DNA from 3 places in the Rossellomorea sp. ABR4_004 genome. Region 3 is predicted to be linked to each of the others. Evidence: a T-box and tRNA genes for the amino acid it is inferred to sense, from the RefSeq annotation. Region 3 holds a T-box; the other regions hold tRNA genes.
What was found. The T-box of region 3 lies ahead of thrS (threonine--tRNA ligase). A T-box ahead of a tRNA ligase gene usually reads a tRNA of that ligase, here a tRNA-Thr.
Positions count from the first base shown of each region.

Region 1: it encodes a tRNA-Thr, which carries the amino acid that the T-box ahead of thrS (threonine--tRNA ligase) is inferred to sense. The anticodon was not compared.
Region 2: it encodes a tRNA-Thr, which carries the amino acid that the T-box ahead of thrS (threonine--tRNA ligase) is inferred to sense. The anticodon was not compared.

Region 1 is NZ_JBSWVM010000001.1:1,423,652-1,427,806, reverse strand. Features, by position in the region: rRNA gene ACXAF2_RS07570 (23S ribosomal RNA) at 1-1,524, shown strand, start outside; rRNA gene rrf (5S ribosomal RNA) at 1,823-1,939, shown strand; tRNA gene ACXAF2_RS07560 (tRNA-Val) at 1,950-2,025, shown strand; tRNA gene ACXAF2_RS07555 (tRNA-Thr) at 2,120-2,195, shown strand; tRNA gene ACXAF2_RS07550 (tRNA-Lys) at 2,226-2,301, shown strand; tRNA gene ACXAF2_RS07545 (tRNA-Leu) at 2,342-2,426, shown strand; tRNA gene ACXAF2_RS07540 (tRNA-Gly) at 2,435-2,509, shown strand; tRNA gene ACXAF2_RS07535 (tRNA-Leu) at 2,521-2,609, shown strand; tRNA gene ACXAF2_RS07530 (tRNA-Arg) at 2,680-2,756, shown strand; tRNA gene ACXAF2_RS07525 (tRNA-Pro) at 2,763-2,839, shown strand; tRNA gene ACXAF2_RS07520 (tRNA-Ala) at 2,846-2,921, shown strand; tRNA gene ACXAF2_RS07515 (tRNA-Met) at 2,998-3,074, shown strand; tRNA gene ACXAF2_RS07510 (tRNA-Ile) at 3,079-3,155, shown strand; tRNA gene ACXAF2_RS07505 (tRNA-Ser) at 3,172-3,264, shown strand; tRNA gene ACXAF2_RS07500 (tRNA-Met) at 3,289-3,362, shown strand; tRNA gene ACXAF2_RS07495 (tRNA-Asp) at 3,482-3,558, shown strand; tRNA gene ACXAF2_RS07490 (tRNA-Phe) at 3,610-3,685, shown strand; tRNA gene ACXAF2_RS07485 (tRNA-His) at 3,708-3,783, shown strand; tRNA gene ACXAF2_RS07480 (tRNA-Gly) at 3,804-3,877, shown strand; tRNA gene ACXAF2_RS07475 (tRNA-Ile) at 3,893-3,969, shown strand; tRNA gene ACXAF2_RS07470 (tRNA-Asn) at 3,979-4,053, shown strand; tRNA gene ACXAF2_RS07465 (tRNA-Ser) at 4,061-4,151, shown strand.
Region 2 is NZ_JBSWVM010000001.1:1,908,278-1,912,432, reverse strand. Features, by position in the region: gene ACXAF2_RS09870 (metallophosphoesterase family protein) at 1-1,567, opposite strand, end outside; tRNA gene ACXAF2_RS09865 (tRNA-Glu) at 2,094-2,168, shown strand; tRNA gene ACXAF2_RS09860 (tRNA-Val) at 2,173-2,248, shown strand; tRNA gene ACXAF2_RS09855 (tRNA-Thr) at 2,368-2,443, shown strand; tRNA gene ACXAF2_RS09850 (tRNA-Lys) at 2,466-2,541, shown strand; tRNA gene ACXAF2_RS09845 (tRNA-Leu) at 2,580-2,664, shown strand; tRNA gene ACXAF2_RS09840 (tRNA-Gly) at 2,672-2,746, shown strand; tRNA gene ACXAF2_RS09835 (tRNA-Leu) at 2,752-2,840, shown strand; tRNA gene ACXAF2_RS09830 (tRNA-Arg) at 2,897-2,973, shown strand; tRNA gene ACXAF2_RS09825 (tRNA-Pro) at 2,981-3,057, shown strand; tRNA gene ACXAF2_RS09820 (tRNA-Ala) at 3,066-3,141, shown strand; tRNA gene ACXAF2_RS09815 (tRNA-Met) at 3,217-3,290, shown strand; tRNA gene ACXAF2_RS09810 (tRNA-Ile) at 3,319-3,392, shown strand; tRNA gene ACXAF2_RS09805 (tRNA-Ser) at 3,401-3,493, shown strand; tRNA gene ACXAF2_RS09800 (tRNA-Met) at 3,521-3,594, shown strand; tRNA gene ACXAF2_RS09795 (tRNA-Asp) at 3,713-3,789, shown strand; tRNA gene ACXAF2_RS09790 (tRNA-Phe) at 3,850-3,925, shown strand; tRNA gene ACXAF2_RS09785 (tRNA-Tyr) at 3,962-4,045, shown strand; tRNA gene ACXAF2_RS09780 (tRNA-Trp) at 4,072-4,145, shown strand.
Region 3 is NZ_JBSWVM010000001.1:1,056,628-1,060,782, forward strand. Features, by position in the region: ribosomal protein L20 leader region at 1-53, opposite strand, end outside; gene thrS (threonine--tRNA ligase) at 228-2,159, opposite strand; T-box leader at 2,219-2,474, opposite strand; gene ACXAF2_RS05710 (putative sporulation protein YtxC) at 2,548-3,414, opposite strand; gene dnaI (primosomal protein DnaI) at 4,008-4,155, opposite strand, start outside.

The sequences.
Region 1 (4,155 bases), 370 kb from region 3:
GGCGTAGACGATGGACAACAGGTTGATATTCCTGTACCACCTCTTTTCCGTTTGAGCAATGGGGGGACGCAGGAGGATAGGGTAAGCGCACTGCTGGATATGTGCGTCTAAGCAGTTAGGCTGATGATGAGGCAAATCCCATCATCGCATAAGGCTGAGCTGTGATAGCGAGCGAATTATAGTAGCGAAGTTCCTGATTCCACACTGCCAAGAAAAGCCTCTAGCGAGGAAAAAGGTGCCCGTACCGCAAACCGACACAGGTAGGCGAGGAGAGAATCCTAAGGTGAGCGAGAGAACTCTCGTTAAGGAACTCGGCAAAATGACCCCGTAACTTCGGGAGAAGGGGTGCTCTGGTAGGGTGCAAGCCCGAGAGAGCCGCAGTGAATAGGCCCAGGCGACTGTTTAGCAAAAACACAGGTCTCTGCGAAGCCGTAAGGCGAAGTATAGGGGCTGACGCCTGCCCGGTGCTGGAAGGTTAAGAGGAGTGCTTAGCGCAAGCGAAGGTGCGAATCGAAGCCCCAGTAAACGGCGGCCGTAACTATAACGGTCCTAAGGTAGCGAAATTCCTTGTCGGGTAAGTTCCGACCCGCACGAAAGGCGTAACGATCTGGGCACTGTCTCAACGAGAGACTCGGTGAAATTATAGTACCTGTGAAGATGCAGGTTACCCGCGACAGGACGGAAAGACCCCGTGGAGCTTTACTGTAGCCTGATATTGAATTTTGGTACAGCTTGTACAGGATAGGTAGGAGCCTTGGAAGCCGGAGCGCCAGCTTCGGTGGAGGCATCGGTGGGATACTACCCTGGCTGTATTGAAATTCTAACCCGCGCCCCTTATCGGGGTGGGAGACAGTGTCAGGTGGGCAGTTTGACTGGGGCGGTCGCCTCCTAAAGAGTAACGGAGGCGCCCAAAGGTTCCCTCAGAATGGTTGGAAATCATTCGCAGAGTGTAAAGGCACAAGGGAGCTTGACTGCGAGACCTACAAGTCGAGCAGGGACGAAAGTCGGGCTTAGTGATCCGGTGGTTCCGCATGGAAGGGCCATCGCTCAACGGATAAAAGCTACCCCGGGGATAACAGGCTTATCTCCCCCAAGAGTCCACATCGACGGGGAGGTTTGGCACCTCGATGTCGGCTCATCGCATCCTGGGGCTGTAGTCGGTCCCAAGGGTTGGGCTGTTCGCCCATTAAAGCGGTACGCGAGCTGGGTTCAGAACGTCGTGAGACAGTTCGGTCCCTATCCGTCGTGGGCGCAGGAAATTTGAGAGGAGCTGTCCTTAGTACGAGAGGACCGGGATGGACGCACCGCTGGTGTACCAGTTGTCTTGCCAAAGGCATCGCTGGGTAGCTATGTGCGGAAGGGATAAGTGCTGAAAGCATCTAAGCATGAAGCCCCCCTCGAGATGAGATTTCCCATCACGTATGTGAGTAAGATCCCTAGAAGATGACTAGGTAGATAGGTCAGAGATGGAAGCATGGCGACATGTGGAGTTGACTGATACTAATCGATCGAGGACTTAACCACACTATAAAGCGGAGGCGGCTTGAACAGAGACGACAAGCATTTCTGGGCAATCAGAAGAGGGTGCCTTTTACCCTCAGCTGATTGAACTGAAATGACCTCGAGTCTCTAGCCGCCGGAGCTGGAATGGTATCTGCTTGAAGAAGTAGGTGCAACAATTGGTCGATATTCGGCTTTCTTGACATCAATTCTTTATCTAGTTTTCAGGGAATAAATTTTATACGAAAATATAAAAAAGCCTTGAAAAATTATATCTACACGATATAATAATACTTGTCCTTAAAAAAGAGACAAGAAATAGTCTGGTGACAATGGCGAAGAGGTCACACCCGTTCCCATGCCGAACACGGAAGTTAAGCTCTTCAGCGCCGATGGTAGTTGGGGGATCTCCCCCTGTGAGAGTAGGACGTCGCCAGGCTTTATATTTTGGAGGATTAGCTCAGCTGGGAGAGCATCTGCCTTACAAGCAGAGGGTCGGCGGTTCGATCCCGTCATCCTCCACCAAGTTTTTTTACGAAAGTAAAATAAACTTCATTTTATTTTTGCGTCAACAAAATATCTCTCCTTAAATTTTCTTATATGAAAACCAATCATACATGCCGGTGTAGCTCAACTGGTAGAGCAACTGACTTGTAATCAGTAGGTTGGGGGTTCAAGTCCTCTTGCCGGCACCATTTTGGTCTTAATATCATCTTTATTAAGATGAGCCATTAGCTCAGTTGGTAGAGCATCTGACTTTTAATCAGAGGGTCGAAGGTTCGAGTCCTTCATGGCTCACCAAAGATTTTTGCACAGCAAAATATCTTACCATTTATATCATGCGGGTGTGGCGGAATTGGCAGACGCACCAGACTTAGGATCTGGCGCCGCAAGGCGTGGGGGTTCAAGTCCCTTCACCCGCACCATTCATTTTGCGGAAGTAGTTCAGTGGTAGAACACCACCTTGCCAAGGTGGGGGTCGCGGGTTCGAATCCCGTCTTCCGCTCCAGAAGATTTTATGCCGGGGTGGCGGAACTGGCAGACGCACAGGACTTAAAATCCTGCGGTAGGTGACTACCGTACCGGTTCGATTCCGGTCCTCGGCACCAAAGATTTTTGCGCTAGCAAAAAATCTTTCCTTGATTTGCACCAGCAGATAAGGAAAAATAATAAAATTATGCGCCCGTAGCTCAATTGGATAGAGCGTTTGACTACGGATCAAAAGGTTAGGGGTTCGACTCCTCTCGGGCGCGCCATATTATCGGGAAGTAGCTCAGCTTGGTAGAGCACTTGGTTTGGGACCAAGGGGTCGCAGGTTCGAATCCTGTCTTCCCGACCACTTCTTGGGGCCTTAGCTCAGCTGGGAGAGCGCCTGCTTTGCACGCAGGAGGTCAGCGGTTCGATCCCGCTAGGCTCCACCAATTTTTCTGTGAAAGCAGAATCAACATTGATTTTCGAGAAATCATCTATCAATTAATTTGATAAAAAATGTATCTTGGCGGTGTAGCTCAGCTGGCTAGAGCGTACGGTTCATACCCGTGAGGTCGGGGGTTCGATCCCCTCCGCCGCTACCAATAGGGACCTTTAGCTCAGTTGGTTAGAGCAGACGGCTCATAACCGTCCGGTCGTAGGTTCGAGTCCTACAAGGTCCACCAAGTACCATTTCAATACGGAGGAATACCCAAGTCCGGCTGAAGGGATCGGTCTTGAAAACCGACAGGGGTGTCAAAGCCCGCAGGGGTTCGAATCCCCTTTCCTCCTCCATTTTCTCTTTAAATCTTATATCGTCGCGGGGTGGAGCAGTTCGGTAGCTCGTCGGGCTCATAACCCGAAGGTCGCAGGTTCAAATCCTGTCCCCGCAATACCATTTTTGACTCGGTTTTATAAAGGGTTATCAATAATCCTTTATGAGTCACGCATGGATAGTTATTTTGACTAACGTCAAGGTAATGAAACCTATTTTGCTTACGCAAAAAGCTTTGGTCCGGTAGTTCAGTTGGTTAGAATGCCTGCCTGTCACGCAGGAGGTCGCGGGTTCGAGTCCCGTCCGGACCGCCATTTTCTTTTTATAAGATGATGGTTCATAATTGAATACTTTACTTCAAGTAAGGCTCAGTAGCTCAGTTGGTAGAGCAATGGACTGAAAATCCATGTGTCGGCGGTTCGATTCCGTCCTGAGCCACCATTTTCTATTTGAAGACATTATGGCGATTGTGGCGAAGTGGTTAACGCACCTGATTGTGGTTCAGGCATTCGTGGGTTCGATTCCCATCAGTCGCCCCATATTCTCTTATATAAATCGTGCGGGTGTAGTTTAGTGGTAAAACCTCAGCCTTCCAAGCTGATGATGAGGGTTCGATTCCCTTCACCCGCTCCAATTATTACTCTTAATGGGCCTATAGCTCAGCTGGTTAGAGCGCACGCCTGATAAGCGTGAGGTCGGTGGTTCGAGTCCACTTAGGCCCACCATTTCATTATTCCGCAGTAGCTCAGTGGTAGAGCTATCGGCTGTTAACCGATCGGTCGCAAGTTCGAATCTTGCCTGCGGAGCCAATCATATGGGGAAGTACTCAAGTGGCTGAAGAGGCGCCCCTGCTAAGGGTGTAGGTCGGGCAACCGGCGCGAGGGTTCAAATCCCTCCTTCTCCGCCATATT
Region 2 (4,155 bases), 850 kb from region 3:
AGTCATGGAGAAAGTTATCGATCAATCCAATTCCATAAAGAGGAGAGGGGGATACCATGATCAGGGATTCTCCTTTGTTCCATCCTGACGCTGCCAGTTTAGTCGAAATCCGGTTCCACCCCTCTCGATGAAGAAGGTTTGGACTATATCGTTCCTCGTCTATCCTTGTACCAACCTTCACAGGCTTTGGTTTATTTACATAACCGCGCTGGGTTCTGGTATCGAGAAAAACGGCTTTCGGGGTAGTGGGTGCGGTATAATGCCAAGAATCATAGTTCCAAAGGGAATGTATCCAGTTGGAGTGGGGGAGGGATCCAGGTTGTAGCGAATCAAAATAGGTTTGCATGGTTTGACCGAAATGGGTAAACGTATCAGGCTCATTCCCCCAACTTTGAAAAAGCCAGTAGGATGACAAACCGTTACTAATGACATGTCTCCCCAATGGAGCGTTCCATACACCCCTTTTCCAATCCTGTGTCAGATTCCAATCATCGGTTATATCATGGTCGTCAAACATCATATAGGTCGGTGTATTGGCTAATACTCTTCTGACAGAGTATAGACCTTCTTCCAGTTTAGTCAGTTCTTTCAACTGCTTTTGATAGCGTGCTTGAAGCTGTCGATATTCCGACTTATGCTCCTTGGTTTCTGGATCTTTAAAGACAAAATAGAATTCATTCTTATCCATTGCTTCTTGAAAGGTTTCGAACATTCCTTCCTTGTGTGCAAGTTCCCATAATGAGGGATTCCACGACAAAATATACATGGCTGCATAATCACTGAAGCTGAACAGATGATTGGCAGCTTTTCTGGACGTGAATTTGCAAAAGTGTTCCGTCATATATTGCCTGCCATTGATCTGCTTAAGTCCCTGCTTAAAAGGATCTTCTTTTAAGCGTGGTTCAATGGAACCAAGGTCTTCTTCTTGTCCCACCAGTTCTTTACCGAACCTTGTGATGATCTTAAATAGGGGATCTGCTACATCATCGGCATATATTTGATCTCCCATTAAAAATAGAGAGGATGGTCTATCGGCATTATTGAAGGTTGACGCAATGGTTTTATCCGCTTGAACCAATACATCTGTTCCAACACCGTGAAGCTTTCGACAGGATCCGTATAGAATATTCGATGTATTTCCTTCGTTCATATAAAAGGTTGGGTATGCGAGATTTTCGTAGACAATCGAGTGTGGATGAGTGGGGGAAAGTAAGTCAAAGCTGCCGAGGTCCAGTGTTTCCGCACTATTTTCAAACAATAAATTGTATCCCAGTAATTTATTAGTAGGAAAGGATCCGGCATGTGGAGATACGTTTATTATACTTATATATAAGTTCTTTCCTGCTTGTACCGTTTTCGTCTTAGTCTCACAGGCTATTCTTTTATAGTCATAAAGATGAGAATGGTCCCCTTGTTTAATCTTGAATAACTCTGCTTTAATATCATACGGCTTGCTCAATGCAATCCAAATAGAAGCTTGTGCAGTCTCCACCCGACGAACAATCGGCCCGCACAGTATCGTTGGAAGCTCCATGAATCCATCACCCCATTTATAATCTATTACCATCGTATTCAACTCCCAAAGAGATGGTGTAAACAAGCTTACACCTGAAAGTCCGTTCCTTATCACTTTAAAGCGAAAGGGACGGACCTCTTTTGGATATCTACATTTGAATTTATTGAGAAATACTAATTTCCAACTACACTATTCTTCATCATCCCTCTAAATTCCAATGCCCAAAGTTGGTTAGATATTAAAACGCTCTATATCTATGTTGATGAAAGAAAACAAGGCCTATCATTAACTGAAATGATGGAAGGAGATTAGTGGGAGTTGATCAATTTCACTAAATAGGGGAGGGATTATGAAAAGTTTTCACGATGAATTAGAAATCAATAATAAAATTGGAGAGATTATTAAATTCACTATTGATATAAACTTTAAATATGTGGTATATTCTTTTTCGGCTTACAAAAATATTAAGCTGAGTATCGTGAAAAAAGTTTTCGTTTTTTTGTTAACTAGAAGTTGACTTCTACGAAATTAGCTGATATAGTTATACATGTCCTTAAGCGGGACGCTTTAACAATACGGCCCATTGGTCAAGCGGTTAAGACACCGCCCTTTCACGGCGGTAACACGGGTTCGAATCCCGTATGGGTCACCAATATGGAGGATTAGCTCAGCTGGGAGAGCATCTGCCTTACAAGCAGAGGGTCGGCGGTTCGATCCCGTCATCCTCCACCAAGTTTCTTTACGAAAGTAAAGTAAACTTCATTTGATTTGCCCGTCAGCAAAATATCTTTCCTTGAACTGCTCTGGTGACCTGGATTCCCAATAAGTAGTTTTCATCTGAAATTAAACATGCCGGTGTAGCTCAACTGGTAGAGCAACTGACTTGTAATCAGTAGGTTGGGGGTTCAAGTCCTCTTGCCGGCACCATTTGGTTTTTTACAATAAAGATGAGCCATTAGCTCAGTTGGTAGAGCATCTGACTTTTAATCAGAGGGTCGAAGGTTCGAGTCCTTCATGGCTCACCAAAGATTTTCGTGAATGCGAAATATCTGAATTTTTTTATGCGGGTGTGGCGGAATTGGCAGACGCACCAGACTTAGGATCTGGCGCCGCAAGGCGTGGGGGTTCAAGTCCCTTCACCCGCACCATTTATTTGCGGAAGTAGTTCAGTGGTAGAACACCACCTTGCCAAGGTGGGGGTCGCGGGTTCGAATCCCGTCTTCCGCTCCAGACTTGCCGGGGTGGCGGAACTGGCAGACGCACAGGACTTAAAATCCTGCGGTAGGTGACTACCGTACCGGTTCGATTCCGGTCCTCGGCACCAAAGTTTTTTGCTTCAGCAAAATAACTTTCCTTGCTTAGTGTTTAATGAATTGTTTAGCGCCCGTAGCTCAATTGGATAGAGCGTTTGACTACGGATCAAAAGGTTAGGGGTTCGACTCCTCTCGGGCGCGCCATATATTTCGGGAAGTAGCTCAGCTTGGTAGAGCACTTGGTTTGGGACCAAGGGGTCGCAGGTTCGAATCCTGTCTTCCCGACCACCTTATTTGGGGCCTTAGCTCAGCTGGGAGAGCGCCTGCTTTGCACGCAGGAGGTCAGCGGTTCGATCCCGCTAGGCTCCACCAGGTTTTTTACGAGAGTAAACAAACCTCATTGAATCTTGCTTGATCAAGGTTCATATTGAATAGTAAACGTTTCGTGGCGGTGTAGCTCAGCTGGCTAGAGCGTACGGTTCATACCCGTGAGGTCGGGGGTTCGATCCCCTCCGCCGCTATTACTAAATACATGACGCACGATTATAAGGACCCTTAGCTCAGTTGGTTAGAGCAGACGGCTCATAACCGTCCGGTCGTAGGTTCGAGTCCTACAGGGTCCATTATACACGGAGGAATACCCAAGTCCGGCTGAAGGGATCGGTCTTGAAAACCGACAGGGGTGTAACAGCCCGCGGGGGTTCGAATCCCCCTTCCTCCTCCATATTTACCTTTACAATATTTATATCGTCGCGGGGTGGAGCAGTTCGGTAGCTCGTCGGGCTCATAACCCGAAGGTCGCAGGTTCAAATCCTGTCCCCGCAATACCATTTTTGACTCATTTTATGATTAGGCCATTACTAATTCTTGATGAGTCGCGCATGGATAGTTATTTTCGCTATCGCGAGGTAATGAAACCTATTTTACTGACGCAAAAAGCTTTGGTCCGGTAGTTCAGTTGGTTAGAATGCCTGCCTGTCACGCAGGAGGTCGCGGGTTCGAGTCCCGTCCGGACCGCCATTTTCAATTACTTAGTAATAAGAAGTTGGTAATTTGATAATTTAATCTTCTATATAATATGGCTCAGTAGCTCAGTTGGTAGAGCAATGGACTGAAAATCCATGTGTCGGCGGTTCGATTCCGTCCTGAGCCACCATTTATACTTAAGAGCCTTTAAGTATTTCTTTTATTTGGAGGGGTAGCGAAGTGGCTAAACGCGGCGGACTGTAAATCCGCTCCTTCGGGTTCGGCAGTTCGAATCTGCCCCCCTCCACCATTTTTAAATAAAACTCTCTATTATATAGGGGCATAGTTTAACGGTAGAACGAAGGTCTCCAAAACCTTTGGTGTGGGTTCGATTCCTACTGCCCCTGCCAAAGATATGTT
Region 3 (4,155 bases):
AACAGCACGAACGCGTTATTCAGGTGAGAAGCGGGTAGCTTCTACTTGTACCAAACTGTATTCAATTCACCTTAGATAATATATCACATGACAATACCGCTGTCAAATAATCATTTAATATCACAACGTATTTCATAATATCAGACATCTTAGGAGAGTGCAATAGTTTTTTTGAAATTTATGCAGGAGGGACGGACCTTGGAGCAAGGTCCGTCCCTCTTCCTTATTTAGCGTTTCGCTTCTTTTGTGATATGGCCGATGAACTCATCAAGGGAAATCGTTTCTGATTTTTGCTCTCCGTATTTACGGACGTTTACAGCCGTTTCCTTGATTTCGTTGTCTCCCACTACAAGCATGTAAGGAACCTTACTCATCTGTGCTTCACGGATCTTATAACCGATCTTTTCATTACGGTCATCGATGTCCACACGCAGCCCTTCAGCCTGAAGCTTTTCTTTCACTTCTTTCGCATAGTCGAAGTGAACATCCGGGGAAACCGGAATCACCTGAACCTGCGTTGGAGCGAGCCATGTCGGGAATGCCCCTTTGTATTCTTCAATCAGGAATGCCACGAAGCGTTCCATTGTGGATACGACACCACGATGAATGACTACCGGACGATGCTGCTTCCCGTCTTCCCCTACATATGTTAAGTCAAAACGCTCCGGTAGTAGGAAATCCAGTTGAACCGTTGATAGAGTTTCTTCCTTACCAAGGGCCGTTTTCACTTGAACGTCCAGTTTAGGGCCGTAGAATGCCGCTTCCCCTTCTGCTTCAAAGTACTCGACGTCCAGTTCATCCATCGCTTCCTTGATCATACCTTGTGCACGGTTCCACATCTCATCATCATCAAAGTACTTCTCCGTATCCTCAGGATCACGATAAGACAGACGGAAGGAATAGTCCTTCAGATCAAAGTCTTTGTATACTTCCTGAACCAGGCGCACGACACGCTTGAATTCTTCCTTGATTTGATCGGGACGGACAAAGATATGAGCATCGTTCAGAGTCATACCACGTACACGTTGAAGTCCTGATAGTGCTCCTGATAATTCATAACGGTGCATCAGACCAAGCTCAGCGATACGGATAGGTAGCTCACGATAGCTGTGAATGCCGTTTTTGTAAATCATCATATGATGAGGGCAGTTCATCGGGCGAAGGACAAGATCTTCATTATCCATCTCCATGACCGGGAACATATTCTCCTGGTAATGATCCCAGTGACCGCTTGTTTTATATAACTCAACGCTTCCCATGACAGGTGTGTATACGTGATCATAGCCTAAGCGCTCTTCTTTATCAACGATATACCTCTCGATGATACGACGGATCGTGGCACCTTTAGGCAGCCACATCGGCAGTCCTTGTCCCACTTTTTGCGAGTTCATGAATAGATTCAATTCTTTACCGATTTTACGGTGGTCACGCTCTTTCGCTTCTTCTAAAAGACGCAGATGCTCTTCCAGGTCTTCTTTCTTGAAGAAGGCTGTACCGTAGATTCGTTGAAGCATTTTATTATCGCTGTTCCCGCGCCAGTATGCCCCGGCGATGCTTAACAGCTTGAATTCTTTAATTTTATTAGTGGAAGGGATGTGGATTCCACGACATAAATCGAAGAATTCTCCTTGCTCGTAAATGGAAACTTGTTCTCCTTCAGGAATCGCCTCAAGTAACTCAAGCTTATACTCGTCACCGACTTCTTCATACATTTTCTGAGCTTCGTCGCGGCTTACTTCTTTACGGACAACTTCTAAGTTTTCTCCAGTGATTTTCTTCATTTCTTTCTCGATGAGTGGAAGATCTTCCGGAGTGAACGTGTGCTCGGAATCAATATCATAATAGAATCCGCCTTCAATGACCGGACCGATCCCAAGTTTTGTTTCAGGATATAGGCGTTTAATGGCCTGTGCCATTAAATGGGCTGTGCTGTGACGAAGAATTTCCAGTGCATCTTCTCCTGGAGGTGTAACGATTTCAATCGCCCCATCCTCTTGAATCCCTGTACGCAAGTCGATTAATACATTATTTATCTTACCAGCGAGCGCCTTCTTCTTCAGTCCGGGACTGATGGACGCAGCAATTTCTTCTGTTGTCGTCCCTTTAGGAAACTCCTTGACATTTCCATCAGGGAACTGGATTTTCACTACTTCTGACATGTGATTTCACTCCTTAAATTATCTCTATAAAACATAAAAAAACCCCGCCCCTTCACGTTTGAAGGGACGAGGTTAATAAATAAACTCGTGGTTCCACCCAACTTCTCATTGTGCGTAAACATACAGACAATGACTTCATTGAAAACGAATAACGACATTTAGCCGTCAATCACTACTGTGAATCCGTCAAGATCCAGTTCATAATTGAAGTTCCGAGGTGGTAAATATCACTAACGAATTAGGAAGCTTGCAGCCAAGAGACTTCCCTCTCTGTGAATGGAATAGGAATATTGTTGTCCTCATCATAACCTTTATTTATTGACTTATTATGTAGGTATTATAATCGGTTATGTTTTGAAAAGCAAGAGCATTCCATAAAATAAGCAGCCTATTCATTCGCGATATCCCAAGAGGGATAGAGAAGTGTATCAGGGAAATAACTCATCGGCAAAAGATCGATCCGTTCTTCAAAAATATTCTGAAGCGTCCTGAGCAATTGATGGTCCCCATTTCCGTAAACGAGTATCTTCTCCGGTGCAAGGGATAATAACGGAGCAATGGTGTATGAATCAACGTATAACGGGTGATTCGTCAGAAGGCGTTTATCAATTGCCTTCGTCAATTCCTGCCTTGTCACCTCTTTCATGTCTTCATCAAAGAAACGAAAGCCGTAGCCAGTCGAATACAGATGGATCGTGCGCATTTTCTGCTCCTTTGATGCCAGATACTCCCGCAGCATATGGACAAACATTTGATATTCCTGCTCCATCTTATATTCATCGATAGCAAGATCCAGCATGAGGAGCAGTCTCTCCTGAAGCTTTTTCAGCCTGAATTTGCTGAAAGAGTCGAATGATATGGGGGCCTTCCCTTCCAACAAAAGCTCCAGGCTGCCGTGGACGTATTCGGCCTCGTCCCATTCACCGATCAACTCCATCAATTCAGGTCGTTCACCCATTCTTATCTCTGATACGATCTCTAATATTTGATTGATTTCATCAATATCTTCATAGAAGTAATTTTCTTTCAGGGCTGATTCGGACCAGTCCATGCATTTATCATTTAAGACAAAGTGGGAAACCCCGTTGAACAGCTTTTCTTTTTCCTTGAAGAAAGGGGAAACCTCTATCGTCAGATTATAGTGAGTTGTATGTTGAAAGAGCGTTTCATGGAACCATGATTGGATGAACTCTTTATTGAGGTGTTCTTGAAGCTTTAACGCATCATTTTTTTGCTTGAAAATAAATTCAATCAAACTTTCTCGCCTCCTTAAACCCAAATCCCTGATTTATATATATGGGAGGCTTGTATCATTTAGAAGTTGATGAGGGAATTTAATTGTCTCTTATCAAACTTTTTGCCTGTCACAAGAAGGGAGTAGTGGGTGATGAATGATGTGTAACAACATGGACCGTTCCTTTTCGCTCCAGGCACTTGCTTTCCGCGGGGCGGGCGGTGAGCCTCCTCGGCTGCGCCTCCGGGGTCTCACCTGTCCAGCTACGGGGCTTAGGGGCTCGAGGTCATAAGCCAAGTCTGCCAAAAAGGCAAAGAGCGCCTTTCCGACAGACTCGTCTTATGCTTGTCGCCCCTGAGCAGAGCCCCTCCGCTTTTCGAACTGCCCCGCTATTCCCGCAGGAGTCAAGTGCCTTCCGCTACAATCCACTCTATGCTTTTATATACCGCCTGCATAATGACCGAATAGACTCTCCTATTATAGATATGTGATGAGATACATTTTAAAAATAGCAGCAATGGTTTTCAGCATACTCATGTATAAGATAATTTCAACATAGCAAAAAGGAAGGTTCATTCGCTAAGCAAATGAACCTACCCTTTTTTGACTTTATTCTAATCTCTTCTATTCCTTCCATCGATCAACACGGGCTGGGACAGGTATTTAATCCGCTCCATGATCCGTGCAGCCTTCAGTTTCTCTTCTTCTCCCCGTTGACTGTACGTCAAATGGTGGGTGAGCTCGTTGAAGTTGAAGTTGGAG